Regions from separate parts of the Salinivibrio sp. YCSC6 genome, predicted to be linked through region 2. Evidence: predicted binding sites of a transcription regulator. Region 2 holds the regulator's gene; the other holds the start of a gene.
What was found. The regulator CRP, encoded in region 2, controls carbon source genes, mostly activating them, when cyclic AMP is high. The targets are predictions, from matches to a motif close to TGTGANNNNNNTCACA.
Positions count from the first base shown of each region.

Region 1: a site for CRP is predicted at 3,087-3,102, ahead of E8E00_RS05765 (ROK family protein). Genes of this name have one in related genera too.

Region 1 is NZ_CP039516.1:1,246,847-1,254,592, reverse strand. Features, by position in the region: gene E8E00_RS05775 (ChrR family anti-sigma-E factor) at 1-128, shown strand, start outside; gene sstT (serine/threonine transporter SstT) at 436-1,653, shown strand; gene E8E00_RS05765 (ROK family protein) at 1,767-2,981, opposite strand; gene queE (7-carboxy-7-deazaguanine synthase QueE) at 3,246-3,911, shown strand; gene queD (6-carboxytetrahydropterin synthase QueD) at 3,987-4,349, opposite strand; gene E8E00_RS05750 (methyl-accepting chemotaxis protein) at 4,599-6,218, shown strand; gene asnS (asparagine--tRNA ligase) at 6,320-7,720, shown strand.
Region 2 is NZ_CP039516.1:2,636,799-2,644,544, forward strand. Features, by position in the region: gene kefB (glutathione-regulated potassium-efflux system protein KefB) at 1-685, opposite strand, end outside; gene kefG (glutathione-regulated potassium-efflux system ancillary protein KefG) at 675-1,259, opposite strand; gene E8E00_RS12300 (ABC transporter ATP-binding protein) at 1,436-3,364, shown strand; gene E8E00_RS12305 (TIGR02444 family protein) at 3,307-3,852, shown strand; gene E8E00_RS12310 (hydrolase) at 3,839-4,801, shown strand; gene E8E00_RS12315 (YheU family protein) at 4,949-5,167, shown strand; gene E8E00_RS12320 (phosphoribulokinase) at 5,227-6,096, shown strand; gene crp (cAMP-activated global transcriptional regulator CRP) at 6,348-6,980, shown strand; gene E8E00_RS12330 (hypothetical protein) at 7,110-7,746, shown strand, end outside.

The sequences.
Region 1 (7,746 bases), 1.4 Mb from region 2:
ATAGTCGACATCATCACACCCCCTCCACCAAAGACGGGTGTCTGTGTTACACGGTCGCGAATGCGCCACTGCACTTCACCAAGGGCGTAAGTAAGCTACTTAATACCGTGGGTCATGCGATTTACTAAAAATCCTTGTGCTAGTTGTTATCCTATCTTTGGCGGCGAAAGCCGCCTTTTTTTATGCTGTTCAAGACAATAAATGCGTACAAATGCTCGGCGCATTAAAACGATTTCCTCACATCTAGCGCCGTGATAACAGAATAATTACACTAAAGAAACTTTCATTTAATGCCAACTGACTGACAGAATCCCACCTAACTAGTGCAAACTATCAATTTTCACTTTACATAGGGTGAATCAAACTGGTTTAATTCCCCACTTCTAACGATTCATTAACAGCCATTGATAAAAAACACAGTGAAGTGAGACACACATGAGTCAAACACAACTCGCCAGTATCAGCCGAGGTCACTCGTTGGTACTTCAAATCGTTATAGGTATTCTTGCTGGGGGCGTACTCGCCTATCTGTCGCCTGAGTTGGCGAGCACAGCAGGTTTGCTTGGTAAGCTTTTTGTTAGCGCACTGAAAGCAGTTGCACCCATTTTGGTCTTCGTTTTGGTTGCTGCCTCTATTGCTAACCAAAAGAAAGGTCAGCGCGCCAACATGCGCCCTATTATTTTCCTCTACCTGCTCGGCACGCTGGCGGCATCCTTGACCGCGGTTACCATGAGCTTTTTGTTTCCGACGACCTTACAGTTTGCCGCAACCGATGCAGCTGTCGCGCCACCGGAAGGCATTACCCAAGTATTAAACACCTTGCTGTTTAATATTGTCGATAACCCAGTCAACGCTCTGATGTCCGGTAACTATATCGGTATTCTCGCGTGGGCGATTGGTTTGGGCATTGCCTTACACCATGCATCAAGCGAGACCAAACGCGTCTTCTCTGACGTGTCTGAAGGCGTGTCTATGATTGTGCGCTTCGTGATCCGTTTTGCGCCCATCGGTATTTTTGGCCTTGTCGCCAACACCTTGGCACAAAGTGGTTTTGATGCGCTGCTTGGCTACATTCATTTGCTTGGCGTGCTCCTTGGCAGTATGGCAACAATCGCGTTGATCATTAACCCACTGATCGTGTTTTATAAAACGCGCCAAAATCCGTATCCACTGGTTTTCCGCTGCCTGCGTGAAAGTGGCCTTACCGCCTTCTTTACCCGTAGCTCAGCCGCGAACATCCCTGTGAATATGCAGCTGTGCCGTAAACTCAAGCTTGATGAAGATACTTACTCTGTCTCGATTCCACTCGGGGCAACGATCAACATGGGTGGCGCGGCAATCACCATCACAGTTCTTACACTCGCCGCTGTACATACCTTGGGAATTGAAGTGGATATTGCCACTGCAATTCTGCTTAGCATTGTTGCCGCAGTGTCTGCGTGCGGTGCCTCAGGCGTTGCAGGCGGCTCGCTCTTGCTGATCCCACTGGCGTGTAACTTGTTTGGTATCCCGCACGAAATTGCTATGGAAGTGGTCGGTGTTGGCTTTACCATTGGTGTGTTGCAAGATTCGGCAGAAACGGGGCTTAATAGCTCAACAGACGTAGTCTTTACCGCCGCAGCCTGTATGGGTGAAGAGCGTAAAAACGGATAAGCCGATAAAGGGCGTTTTATCGGCACAAGGCGGATAGCGCTCCCATTCAGGCTTGATACAAAAAGCAGGTGCTTGGCACCTGCTTTTTTTCGTTTATGCTCTCGTCACTAGCCCTAACCTTCCAGTACCTTCATGAGTAGTTTGCCGTCGTACATGGCTTGTTTCACCATCGCAGCGCCCGGCATAGTCGCTTGCGTGTAGAAATAACTTTCTTCCAGCAGTAAGTTTTGGCTGTATAAGGGGATGGTTTGCGTCTTTAAGCATTCCATGATTGCTGGATAGAGCACAGATTTCGCCCGGTTAAACTCGCCGCCGAATAATATTTTTTCCGGATTAAATAAATTCACCACGATGGCGATCGCTGTCCCTAGGTGATGGCCAAGCTCTGTAATCACGCGTTGCGCCAACGCATCACCGGCAACGGCGGCATCACAAATCGCGTCGATAGTGAGGGTTTTACCGCGCAATTGACTAGGGTGCCCCTCTGCGAGCAAGGTTTCTACTTGCTCAATGACCGCGGCTAAACTTGCTACGGTTTCCAAGCAGCCATAGTTGCCACAAAAGCATCGCTTACCAAATGGCTTCACTTGAATATGACCCAGCTCACCCACATTCCCCACGCGCCCTTGGAGCACTTTCCCTTCTAGGATGATCCCAGCCCCAACGCCATTGTGAACGGCAATCAGCACCGCGCTATCTGATTCTTTTGCGTTACCAAATAACTTTTCAGCCAGCGCCCAAGAGCGGGTATCATTACCCACAAAAACCGGTAATCCTGTTTCTCGATGCAGGACGGGCCCCAATGGCATATGGCTAACCTCAAAGTGCGGCATTTGAATGACCGTTCCCTGTGCACTATTCACTAAGCCTGGCAAAGACACCGCGATGCTTGTCACGCGGTCCACCACTTCATGATGACGCGAAAAGAAGGCTTTAACGTACTCGACAATGGTCGCTAGCAAGGCCTCTTGAGGCATCACCGCCAACTCATGGCGTTCTTGTACCAGAATGTCACTGCTTAACGAGTGCAAAGCCATCGTGAGGTAGCCGCGCCCTAAACGCATCGATAAGAATTGCCACCCGTCATTGTCCAACATCAACCCAACGGCGGGTCGACCACGCATACTGGTTTCTTGAATTTGTGTTTCTTTGACAAGGTGCGCGTCCATTAGCTCACGGACAATTTTAGTAATGCTGGCAGGTGCCAGCTGGCTGCGTTTGGAGAGCTCGATGCGCGAGATAGGCCCAAAGCGGTCGATCAAGTTGTACACTGTGCCGGCATTTTTGCGCTTGATATGATCAATATGCCCCGGCTGCCCAATAATCATGCCCTGTCCTATTACTGCTGGGATCTGGCGATCCTATTCATGATGATGCGTATAATTGAATTTTTTTACTTTGCGAACTAATTGTGAAGCACAATGAGGTCGCCGCGTGATATCTATCACTTTCAGGTGTGAAAATCGCGTTTAGCCTCACGAAACCATACGATTTAGTAACTATGGTAAAAATCCAATCAATCGTGAAAAAGCAAGATCTGCGGAGGATAAATTGGCATAATGCGCCGTCGAATCGAACCGCCAGAAAGCATGATGTACCGAGTAAACGAAATTTTTGAAACTATTCAGGGAGAAGGCACATTTACTGGCGTGCCCTCCGTCTTTGTCCGCTTGCAAGGTTGCCCTGTCGGCTGCGCTTGGTGCGATACCAAGCAAACATGGGAAACCGATGATAACGATCAGCAAGACAAGATATTTATTATCGATAAGTCAGAAGACTCACCTACTTGGTGCTGGCTGAGTGCGAAAGATATTGCGACAGAAATCACCCAACGCTATCAGGCTAAACACATTGTGATTACTGGGGGGGAGCCTTGCCTATACGACTTGGTGCCCTTAACCGAGGCGCTAGAAGCGGTTGGGTGTCAGTGCCAAATTGAAACCAGTGGCACGTACGAGGTAAAAGCCAGTCCGCAGACTTGGGTCACGGTATCACCTAAAATCAATATGCGCGGCAAATTACCGGTACTGGCCAGTGCGATGGCGCGCGCGAACGAAATCAAACATCCTGTGGGCACCGAGAAAGACATTGCACAGTTAGATACCCTACTTGAGCACTGCCCACCGTCACCAAAGGCAACCATTGCGCTACAACCGGTCAGTCAAAAGCCGCGAGCCACTAAACTTTGTATTGATACCTGTATTGCGCGCGGCTGGCGCTTGTCGATACAAACGCATAAATATTTAAACATTGCCTAGCGCCAATAGAGCCATCGTATTAGCCGATATGAAGTGTATCGATAAGAGAGCCGAGTGATGATACTCGGCTCTGTTTTATTCACCGCGGTAAGTGCAGCCTGCGGTACAGGTTTCCTTCACCATTACCTTGCTTAATAAAGGCAGGTTTGGCTTGACCTGTTGCCATATCCAACGCGCCAACACTTCGCTGGTTGGGTTTTCCAGCCCTTCAATCTCATTGAGATAGTAGTGGTCAAGACGATCATAGATAGGCTTGAAAGCGGCTTTAATGTCAGCGAAGTCGATTACCCAGCCTGTGTGTGGGTCAACATCCCCTTCTACATACAAACGCACCATAAACGAGTGACCGTGCAAACGCCCACACTTATGTCCTTCTGGCACATTCGGTAAGTGGTGTGCGGCCTCAAAGGTAAATTCTTTAAACAGTTCAGTTGTCATACTGCCAAATCCCATCAACAACAAGATGGCGCATGCTACTCAACTTCCCTGACCGACACAATCTCTATCCCTGAAATCAACGCGATTATAGCCAAAGCAAACCGTTGCCCGTCGCAAAGGTGCGACAATTTACGTCGATGAAATCACACATTTTATATGGGAATCGCGGCATCTGGTGAGACACGGTTTAACATAGATCTGACAGAATTCAATTGACATACATATAATTTAATAACAAACGGTTGACTCATGCGCATGACTCTCGCGAGCAAACTTCTCCTTTCGCTTTTTCTCGTCTTCGCTCTGGTGCTTGTGACCTCGTTGGCCTATCAATCACATCAGCAAAAAGCGCTGATGACCTCGATAGTCAGTGAACAAACGCTCGATAAAGCATCCAACTATTTCGATAGCCTGAATATGTTGATGCTGACCGGCACAATCAGCCAACGAAATACACTGCGTGATAAAATGCTTTCACACAAAGGTATTGAAGAGGCACGTGTTATTCGGGCAGAAGCGATCACCCGCTTTTTCGGTCCAGGCAACCCTGAACAAGCCCCAAAAGATAATATTGACCAACGTGCACTTGATGGCGAGACCATTGTTGAAACCTTTGACTCTGAATCCGGCAAGGGGTTGGTTGTGGCACTGCCAATGAAAGCCAGCAGTGATTATCGCGGGACCAATTGCCTACAATGCCATGTTGCCGAAGAGGGAACTGTGCTGGGCGTTATTCGACTCGAATATGACTTACAGCCGCTCTATGGCACCATTGATAAAGAAATGCTGATCACTGCCGGCATCATGGGCAGTATCGCCGTATTGGGTTTTCTTATCTCACTGACTGTGATCCGTCGTTGGGTGGTATCCCCCCTCAAACACGTATCGGCCTTTATGAAGCGAACCAGTCGCGACAAAAACTTGGCTGAGCGCTTGAATGACACACGCAATGACGAGATTGGCGAGTTATGTAACAGCTGTGACCAATTACTCGATAATTTCTCTGCGAGCTTACAACAGGTGCAACGTACCTCAGAGACGCTGTCGTCTGAAGCGTTAAACCTCATTCGCGTCTCTGGGCATACCGACCAACTCGCCGATAGCCAACGTCATGAAACCAATGAAATGTCTACGGCCATCAATGATGTTCAGCAACATCAACATGACATTCAAAGCCGTACGAGCGAGGCTGCACAATTGAGCGAATCTGCCGCCACTAGCGCCAATCAAGGCAGTGAACTGGCCAACGTCGCCGCCAATGATATCCGCAAACTGATGGATGATATTGGTCAAGTACGCAGCCAGATTTTGGATGTGAACCAACAAAGCCAACAAGTGACAACTATTTTGGGTGTGATCCGCGAGATCGCTGAGCAGACCAACCTACTCGCGCTGAATGCGGCGATAGAAGCCGCTCGCGCTGGTGAACAAGGTCGCGGCTTCGCCGTGGTAGCTGAAGAAGTACGTAACTTGGCCAGCCGTAGCCATGATGCAACTGGGGAAATTCAAACCATTATTGAAAACTTGTGCTCAGGCAGTGAAGCCTCCGCTCAAGCAGTCGAAGCCACCACAGAAAGCGCGAATCAACGTGCCGAGACGGTGATGCAGCTCTCTGACGCTTTGGCCGATATTGCTGAGCAAGTCACCACCGTGAACAATAATACCGATGACATTAGCCAACAAAGCCAACATCAAGCACAAATGACCGATGCCTTGCTCGAGCAAGTTGGCCGGATTCAAAATCACGCTAACGATACCGCCAATAATGCGAATGAAGTGAAAGCAATCAGTGCAAATCTCGAACAACTGGTTGAACAGTTAGAAGGATTAATTGGACAATTTCAACTTTCAGACCGCCTCAAGCCTTGAAGCTACACAAGATACAGGTAAACTTGCTAGTCTAACTTGCAAATCCACTTTCTCGGTGGCATTGACCACCGAGTTGCCCTAAACGGAGATAGAAGCGAATTATGACATACGCGCCTGTAGTAGACGTCCTGCGCGGCAAGGCGGCAGTCGACACTGAAGTGACTGTTCGCGGTTGGGTTCGGTCTCGCCGAGATTCCAAAGCCGGTATTTCTTTCCTCGCCATTTATGATGGCTCTTGTTTCGACCCTATTCAGGCCGTGGTCCCCAATGAGCTGGAGAATTATCAGCAAGACGTTCTGCGTTTAACAGCAGGCTGTTCTGTTGAAGTGACCGGTAATGTGGTGGAATCACCAGGGAAAGGTCAAGCGTATGAGCTACAAGCTACTGCCGTGAAGGTAGTCGGTTGGGTTGACGATCCAGACACTTATCCGATGGCCAAGACGCGTCACTCAATTGAGTACTTGCGCGAAGTGGCTCATTTACGCCCTCGCTCTAACGTGATTGGTGCGGTTGCTCGTGTACGTCATACCCTTTCTCAAGCTATTCATCGTTTCTTCCACGAGCAAGGCTACTACTGGATGTCTGCCCCGCTGATCACTGCATCAGACTGTGAAGGCGCCGGTGAAATGTTCCGCGTATCGACACTGGATATGGCCAATGTGCCAAAAACGGAGCAAGGCGATGTCGACTTCGACCAAGACTTTTTCGGCAAAGAGGCTTTCTTGACCGTATCCGGTCAGTTAAACGCTGAAACCTATGCTTGTGCGCTGAGTAAAGTTTATACCTTTGGCCCAACCTTCCGCGCTGAAAACTCTAACACCAGCCGTCACTTGGCCGAGTTTTGGATGGTCGAGCCTGAAGTGGCTTTTGCTGATCTTGATGATGCAGCAGCGCTAGCTGAAGCCATGTTGAAGTACGTCTTCAAGGCCGTGTTGGAAGAGCGCCGTGACGACATGCAGTTCTTCGAGCAACGCATCAACAAAGAGGTGATTACGCGTCTTGAAAACTTTGTTGACGCTGATTTTGCCCAAGTTGACTACACCGACGCGATCACCATCTTGCAAAACTGCGGTAAGACGTTCGAGTTCCCTGTCGAATGGGGTATTGATCTCGCCTCCGAACATGAGCGCTATCTAGCAGAAGAACACTTCAACGCACCTGTTGTGGTGAAGAACTATCCAAAAGATATTAAAGCCTTCTACATGCGTATGAACGATGATGGCAAAACCGTTGCTGCAATGGACGTATTAGCGCCTGGCATTGGTGAGATTATCGGTGGTTCACAGCGTGAAGAGCGTCTTGACGTCCTGGATCAGCGCCTTGAAGAAATGGGTCTCGAGAAAGAAGACTTCTGGTGGTATCGCGACTTGCGCCGTTACGGCACCGTGCCTCACTCCGGCTACGGCCTCGGATTTGAGCGTTTGGTATCTTACGTTACCGGTATGAGCAACATCCGCGACGTGATCCCATTCCCTCGTTCGCCACGTAACGCGAGCTTCTAAGTAAAAGACCATTCAAAGGCTGCGAG
Region 2 (7,746 bases):
TCGCAAGCGCAATGCCAATCACCAAGGCCAGTGCTGCCACGTTAAACAGCTCGCTGACCCCGCTCATGACCACCAAACGGAATAGAGGCCGAAGCAAGAAGTGCCCGCCAACCAACAGTGCGCCAATGCCCATAAACATCCATAGCACATCTAACCAGCTGCCGAGGCTGCCTCCTGCCAGTGCGGGCATCATCGCCAACATAGGGATGACCGCGATATCTTGAAACAACAGAATCGCAAACCCTGCTTGACCGGATTCACTGCGCATAAGGCGCTGATCTTCCATAATTTTCATCGCAATGGCGGTAGAGGAAAGCGCCATGGCCATACCCACAATAAAGCCCTGCCGTTCCGTCAGTCCGAACATCACCCCGACGGCACCTATCACCAAGGTAGTCACCACCACTTGGCTGCCGCCCAGGCCCAGTATCGGCCGGCGCATCTGCAGCAGTTTTTTAGGATTTAGCTCCAAGCCAATCAGAAACAGCAGCAATACCACCCCGAATTCAGAAAAATGGAGAATAGACTCCACATCGCTGATAAGCCCGAGCCCCCATGGACCAATCACGATGCCGGCCATCAGATAGCCTAATACCGAGCCCATCCCTAACCGCTGCGCGAGTGGGACGGCAATCACCGCCGCTAACAGGAAAATAAAGGCCGCGGACAGCAAGTTATGCTCCATGCTCACCTCCCGCATGGACGAGCGGATCACGAATCCAATCGGCATACAGTTCCGCAAACGCATCCCGATCGGCATCACTAACACGGCGTGCCCAGTGCAAGACCAGCGGCGGGAGCCACGTCATGCGGCATAGGGCGGCAGTCAGCTCAAACGGTTGGAGAAGCTCTTGCATCGAATACTTGTTGTATCCGCTTTTGGTGAATGCCTCAGCCGCCCCTCCGGTGGTGACGACAAAACGGCAGGTTTTTCCTGCTAGCGCATCGCCTCCCTCGCCATGCGCAAAGCCTTTGCCTAGCACCACATCAATCCATTCTTTCAATAACGCCGGACAGGAATACATTTGTAGCGGGTGCTGAAAAACGATCACATCAGCTTGTTGCACCCGTCGGCGCTCATCGTGCACATCAACCACAAAGTCGGGATAAGTTGCGTAAATATCGTGAACAGTCACATGCGGAAACGAAGAGATGGCGGTAAGCAGACGTCGGTTCGCCACCGACTGATCGGGGTCGGGATGGGCAAAGATCACCAACACCGACGCGGGGTCTTGGTGTGCATCCTTGTCATTGGGCATAGGCATCCTTGTTATCACGGCAAGAGTCAGTTTTCATGCTTGTTTTTAACCTTAACACACAAAACACACAACACAGATCGCGCCAGTTAGGCCGACTGACGGGGAAATTTGGCAATCCCCGCACCAAGCTGGTATAACGACGACGCACCCAAACCACACTAGCGCACTGAATAATCATGATTAGCTTTTCTGACATCCAATTACTGCGCGGTGGCAAGCCACTGCTCGATCATACCTCTGCTACCATCCATCCCGGCGACAAAGTCGGATTGGTCGGCAAAAACGGCTGTGGCAAATCCAGCTTGTTTGCACTGCTTCGCCACCAGCTGGCGTTAGATGCGGGCAGCTATCATTATCCTAGCCAATGGCAAGTAGCATGGGTGGCACAAGAAACGCCTGCACTGGAAAAAAGTGCGCTCGAGTATGTCATTGATGGCGATGCCGAATACCGTGAACTGCAGATGGCCTTAGCGGATGCCGAACAACGTGATGACGGTCATGCCGTGGCGACCTTACACGATAAACTGGATGCCATTGGTGGCTACAGTATTGAGGCGCGCGCCGCCAGTTTGCTCGATGGTTTGGGCTTTAGTCAGGCGCAAATGCAATGGTCACTCACGCAATTTTCGGGCGGCTGGCGGATGCGCTTAAACCTTGCCCAAGCACTGCTGTGTCGTTCCGACCTGTTGCTGCTTGATGAGCCAACCAACCACCTCGATTTAGATGCCGTGATGTGGCTGGAAAAATGGCTGCAGCAATACCCCGGTACCTTGGTGCTGATTTCCCACGACCGGGACTTTCTTGACCCTGTGGTCAACCGCATTATTCACATTGAGCATCAACAGCTAAATGAATACACGGGCAATTATTCCGACTTCGAGCAGATGCGGGCGCAGAAGCTGGCGCAACAACAAGCGCAGTTTGAAAAGCAAAAAAAGCAAATTGCCCACATGCAATCTTACATCGACCGCTTTCGTTATAAAGCCTCAAAGGCGCGCCAAGCGCAAAGCCGGATTAAGGCACTGGAGCGGATGGAAAAGGTGTTGCCGGCGCAATACGATAATCCATTTAGTTTTACCTTTTTCACCCCAGATGCGCTCCCAAATCCTATCTTGATGATGGACAAGGTCGCTGCGGGGTACGACAAGACACCGATTGTGGAAAATATCCGCCTCAACCTGGTCCCTGGCGCGCGTATTGGTTTGTTAGGCCGCAATGGTGCGGGTAAGTCTACGCTGATCAAACTTCTTGCTGGCACCTTGCCAGCCATGGCCGGTGAGCTCAGTTACTCCCAAGGGGTAAAAATTGGCTATTTTGCGCAGCATCAACTCGATACCTTGCGCATTGACGAAACCCCACTGCAACATATGAATCGCCTTGCGCCCACCACAGCCGAGCAAACGCTACGTGACTTCTTAGGGCGCTTTGGCTTTCAGGGTGATAAAGCGCTTGAGACCATTGGTCCCTTTTCGGGAGGCGAGAAGGCACGCTTGGTATTAGCGTTATTGGTGTGGCAAAAGCCTAACCTGCTGCTGCTTGACGAACCGACCAACCACCTTGATTTAGATATGCGCCAAGCCTTGACGCTTGCCCTACAATCGTTTGAAGGGGCGATGGTGATCGTAAGCCATGATCGCTTTTTGCTGCGCGCGACCACCGACGATCTTTATCTTGTCGACAACGGCGCGGTGCAACCCTTTGACGGTGACTTACACGACTACCATCGCTGGCTTGGCGAGCAACAGCGTGCCGACCGTGCGGAAAGTAAAAAACAAAACGCCGATGACAAAGCCGCCCCCCAGCAACGTCAGGTCGATCGTAAGGCACAAAAGCGTCGCGAGGCAGAACTTCGCCAAAAAACCGCGCCACTTCGTAAAAAAATTGACAGCCTAGACACAAAAATCGAACAGCTCTCTGCCATTATTGCCGATGCAGAGACCAAACTGGCCGACCCAACAATTTATGGCGCAGACCAAAAAGCCCAACTCGCGGAACAATTACAACGCCAGGCTGATGCCAAATCAGCGCTGGAAGAGGTAGAGCAAGAATGGATGGAGCGACAGGAAGAACTGGAAGCCATGGAGGCGGCATTCAATCAAGCCTAATTCCCGGCCAAGCGAATGCAGCCGACCTGTGGCAGTTTTGTTTGCAACACTATGGCAAGCAAGACGTCAAACAGGCGTGTCTTAAATTGCAAGATCAGCATCAGGGTAACGTCAACCTTGCCCTGTTGCTGGCTTGGTTGGAAAGCCATGGCTATGGCCTTGCCCCAGAGAGCCTCAGCCAACTTAAACAATCGCTCAGCCGCTCTGAGCATTTGCTGATTGCCTACCGCAACCTACGTCGCGATATCAAACCGCGCGTTGGCGCGGGACAATATAAAAAAATGCTGAATTTCGAGCTCAGCCTCGAGAAGTTCCAACAACAAGACCTCATCCACGCCTTGAATCAACAAACATGGCTGACCGAGTCGCCCTCGCCGTTGGCGTATTATTGCCGTCAGCTCTCGCCCTCGGCCAAATCGCTCTATCCCGCTCTGCGCGCCAGTGTGATCAAAGACGATGAGCAAGGAGACGCTGATGACGCCCTTTGAACCGATTCCCAGCGCCCGTAATCCTCATCTACAAACCATCATGCCACGGCTGATGCGGCGGCAACCCGTGATCTCTCCTTTATGGCAGCAGCTGGATTTACCGGATGGTGATTTCGTCGATCTCGCTTGGACACAGACGCCTCAGCCCGGCCAACCGATAGTGGTCCTTTTTCATGGCCTCGCTGGCAGTTTTCATAGCCCGTACGCGAATGGATTACTGGCTGCTTTTCAGCGCCAAGGCTGGTGCGGTGTGGTGATGCACTTTCGTAGTTGCAGTGGCCGCTTAAACCGCGTCCCGCGCACTTATCACTCAGGCGAGACACAGGATGCGCGCTATTTTTTGACCACATTACGCATGCGTTATCCTCAGCATCCCATTCATGCCGTGGGCGTATCGCTAGGCGGCAACATGCTGGTGCGCTATTTGGCAGAGTATGCGGACGATCCGATTGTCTCCAGTGGCTGCGCAGTGTCACCCCCCTTAGACCTTGCCGCCTGCTCGTTACGCATTCAGCAAGGGTTCTCACGTGTCTACCAAGCGTACCTACTCCGCTCGATGCGGCAAACCCTGTCAGATAAGCTCACGCGACACGCCCAAGTGGGTCGTTGGCAAGCTGGCGAGCAGCCCCGTATTTCGACCTTATTCGAGTTTGATCAAACCGTCACCGCACCACTGCATGGGTTTGAGGACGCACATCATTACTACCAGCAATGCAGTGGCCTATCCGTGTTGCCTGCGATCCGCGCCCCTTTGACCATCATTCATGCCAAAGACGATCCTTTTATGACTGATGCGGTGATCCCAACCACGCCATTACCGGCCAATATACGCTATCAACTCACTGACCATGGCGGACATGTTGGGTTTGTCACTGGCCGTTGGCGTGCACCGCGTTTATGGTTGGAAGAGGCAGTGCCCGCGTGGATAGCTGAGCAACTCGACACCTGATGCCCCAATCGTCACGATAAATTGTGATTAAATCGACATAGATGCACTGCACCTACACGCATAATTCGGTAAAATGGGAGCTAATTCACAACCTAAGCATGGAGATGGCGTCCGTGCCATCCCGATGTCAGCAAAAGGTGATGTAGTATGATGGTTCCATGGCAATCTGTGCCAGCCGAAACCTTGACCAATTTAATTGAACACTTTGTGTTGCGGGAAGGGACAGATTACGGTGAGCAGGAAGTCAGCTTTGCTGAGAAAGTTGAACAAGTGCGTGAACAATTAAAATCCGGCGACGCCGTGATTGTATACTCTGAGCTGCATGAGACAGTGGATATTCGTCGTCAGCGCGATCTCAGACCGTAACACCGCCTCACCTTGTGGGCTGCGGTGTAAATTCAGACTGATCAATGACAGGGCTCGTCATGTCGGCTAAACACCCAATCATCGCTGTGACCGGTTCATCCGGCGCAGGCACAACCACGACCTCCGAAGCGTTTCGTAAGATGTTCAATATGATGAACATCAAAGCCTCTTGGTTAGAGGGCGATAGCTTTCACCGCTTCACGCGGCCAGAAATGGATGTTGAGATCCGTAAAGCCCGTGAACAAGGTCGTCATATTAGCTACTTTGGCCCCACGGCCAACGACTTCCCACGCCTTGAGCAATTTTTTAAAGAATATGGCGAACAAGGCACAGGTAAATACCGTCGTTATCTACACACCTTTGATGAAGCCGTGCCTTATAACCAAATGCCGGGCACCTTCACCCCCTGGCAAGATCTGCCTGAAAATACCGACGTATTATTTTATGAAGGCTTGCATGGCGGGGTGGTGGATGGTGACGTCAATGTCGCCCAACATGTTGATTTACTGATCGGCATGGTGCCTATCGTTAACTTGGAGTGGATTCAAAAGTTTGTCCGCGATACGCGCGACCGAGGCCATTCCCGCGAGGCTGTCACGGACTCGATCGTGCGCTCCATGGATGATTATTTGCACTACATTACGCCGCAGTTTTCTCGCACACATATTAACTTCCAACGTGTCCCGACCGTAGACACATCCAACCCGCTGAATGCAAAAGGGATCCCTTCACTCGACGAAAGCTTTGTTGTGATCCGCTTTCGTGGCATGAAGAACGTCGATTTTCCTTATTTACTGCAAATGATCAGTGGCGCCTTTATGTCTCGGCACAACACGCTGGTCGTGCCCGGCGGTAAAATGGGATTTGCGATGGAGCTGATTATTCGCCCCTTGATCCAACAGTTGATTGAGAAAGGCAAGATAGGTTAACCGCCGTAGCGCACTTAACGTGTATTACTTCTCAGGTCGTGATCTTAGCCACATTTTTGCCGATTTTTTAGGCGGTTGGCTTAGATCAAAATCAAGAAATCCAGATAGAAAAAAGATACACTCTTGTTAACATACAGTGAGCTTGTAGCCTGCGCCAAGACCTCGTATTCTGTGCATTGGACTGATGGGTTTCCATTCAGACAAAGACAGGACGTCGTTGCCGGGCAACACATGCAGAGGAAATAAGTTATATGGTTCCAGGAAAACCTCAAACAGACCCTACACTCGAGTGGTTCCTTTCACATTGTCATATTCACAAGTACCCGTCCAAAAGTACTCTGATCCATGCAGGGGAAAAGGCGGAGACCTTGTACTACATCGTGAAAGGTTCTGTGGCCGTACTAATCAAAGATGAAGAAGGCAAGGAGATGATCCTGTCTTACCTTAACCAAGGTGACTTCATCGGCGAACTTGGTCTGTTCGAAGAGGACCAAGAGCGCACCGCATGGGTACGTGCGAAATCACCTTGCGAAGTAGCAGAAATTTCATTCAAGAAATTCCGCCAGCTGATCCAAGTTAACCCAGACATTTTGATGCGTCTATCCTCTCAGATGGCGCGTCGCCTGCAAGTGACCAGCCAGAAAGTGGGAGACCTTGCCTTCCTGGACGTGACCGGCCGCATTGCGCAGACCCTACTGAACTTGGCGAAGCAACCTGACGCCATGACTCACCCTGACGGCATGCAAATCAAGATCACGCGTCAAGAGATTGGTCAGATTGTTGGCTGTTCGCGTGAGACAGTTGGGCGTATCCTTAAAATGCTGGAAGAGCAGAACCTTATCTCAGCTCACGGTAAAACCATTGTGGTTTACGGCACACGCTAATCCTCGCGTGTTGCGACAAAACCGGCGCTTTTGCGTCGGTTTTTTTATTTTTATTGACTGGAAACTCATTACCTAAGTTCTACACTTCAGAAACGACCCATCTAACAACTGATTAACAGGATGTCGTTTATGAGAAGCTTACGTCAAACCCTTGCTGCATTGCTACTCGCGGCGGTTTCTTCAACTGCTGCGGCGAATATCACCATTGTCCATCCAGAACCACGGGCTGGCTCTGCCCTCGATTTATACGCTATCGACTTGATTGAGTTTTTAGCGGAAAAATCAGGTGAGTCTGTCACTTTACAGGCCTTTCAAGGCCAAATTGGCTCTCAGTCTCGTAAAGTGGAAATGCTAAAACAAGGACGACTGACGGTAGATTGGCTCGGGGCCGACCGTACCCTTGAGTCAGAGTTACTTCCCATCCGTTATCCAGTCTTTCGGGGTCTATTAGGCCATCGCTTGTTCATTACCAATCAAGCCACCGAACCCAAGCTTGCACAAATCAGTGACCAAGCTGGGCTCAATAATCTGACCATGATCCAAGGGCAAGGCTGGGCGGATGTGAAGGTCTTGCAGTCGGCGGGATTTCGGGTTCGAGAAATCTCAAGCTTTGAGAATATCTTTAAAGGCGTCGATACCGGACGGGCCGACCTCTTCCCGCGTGCGCTTATCGAACCTTTTAGCGAGCTGGCAGAGCGACCTCAATATACAAATCTGTTGGTTGATCCGCACTTAATGCTAATCTACCGCTTCCCAATGTTCTTGT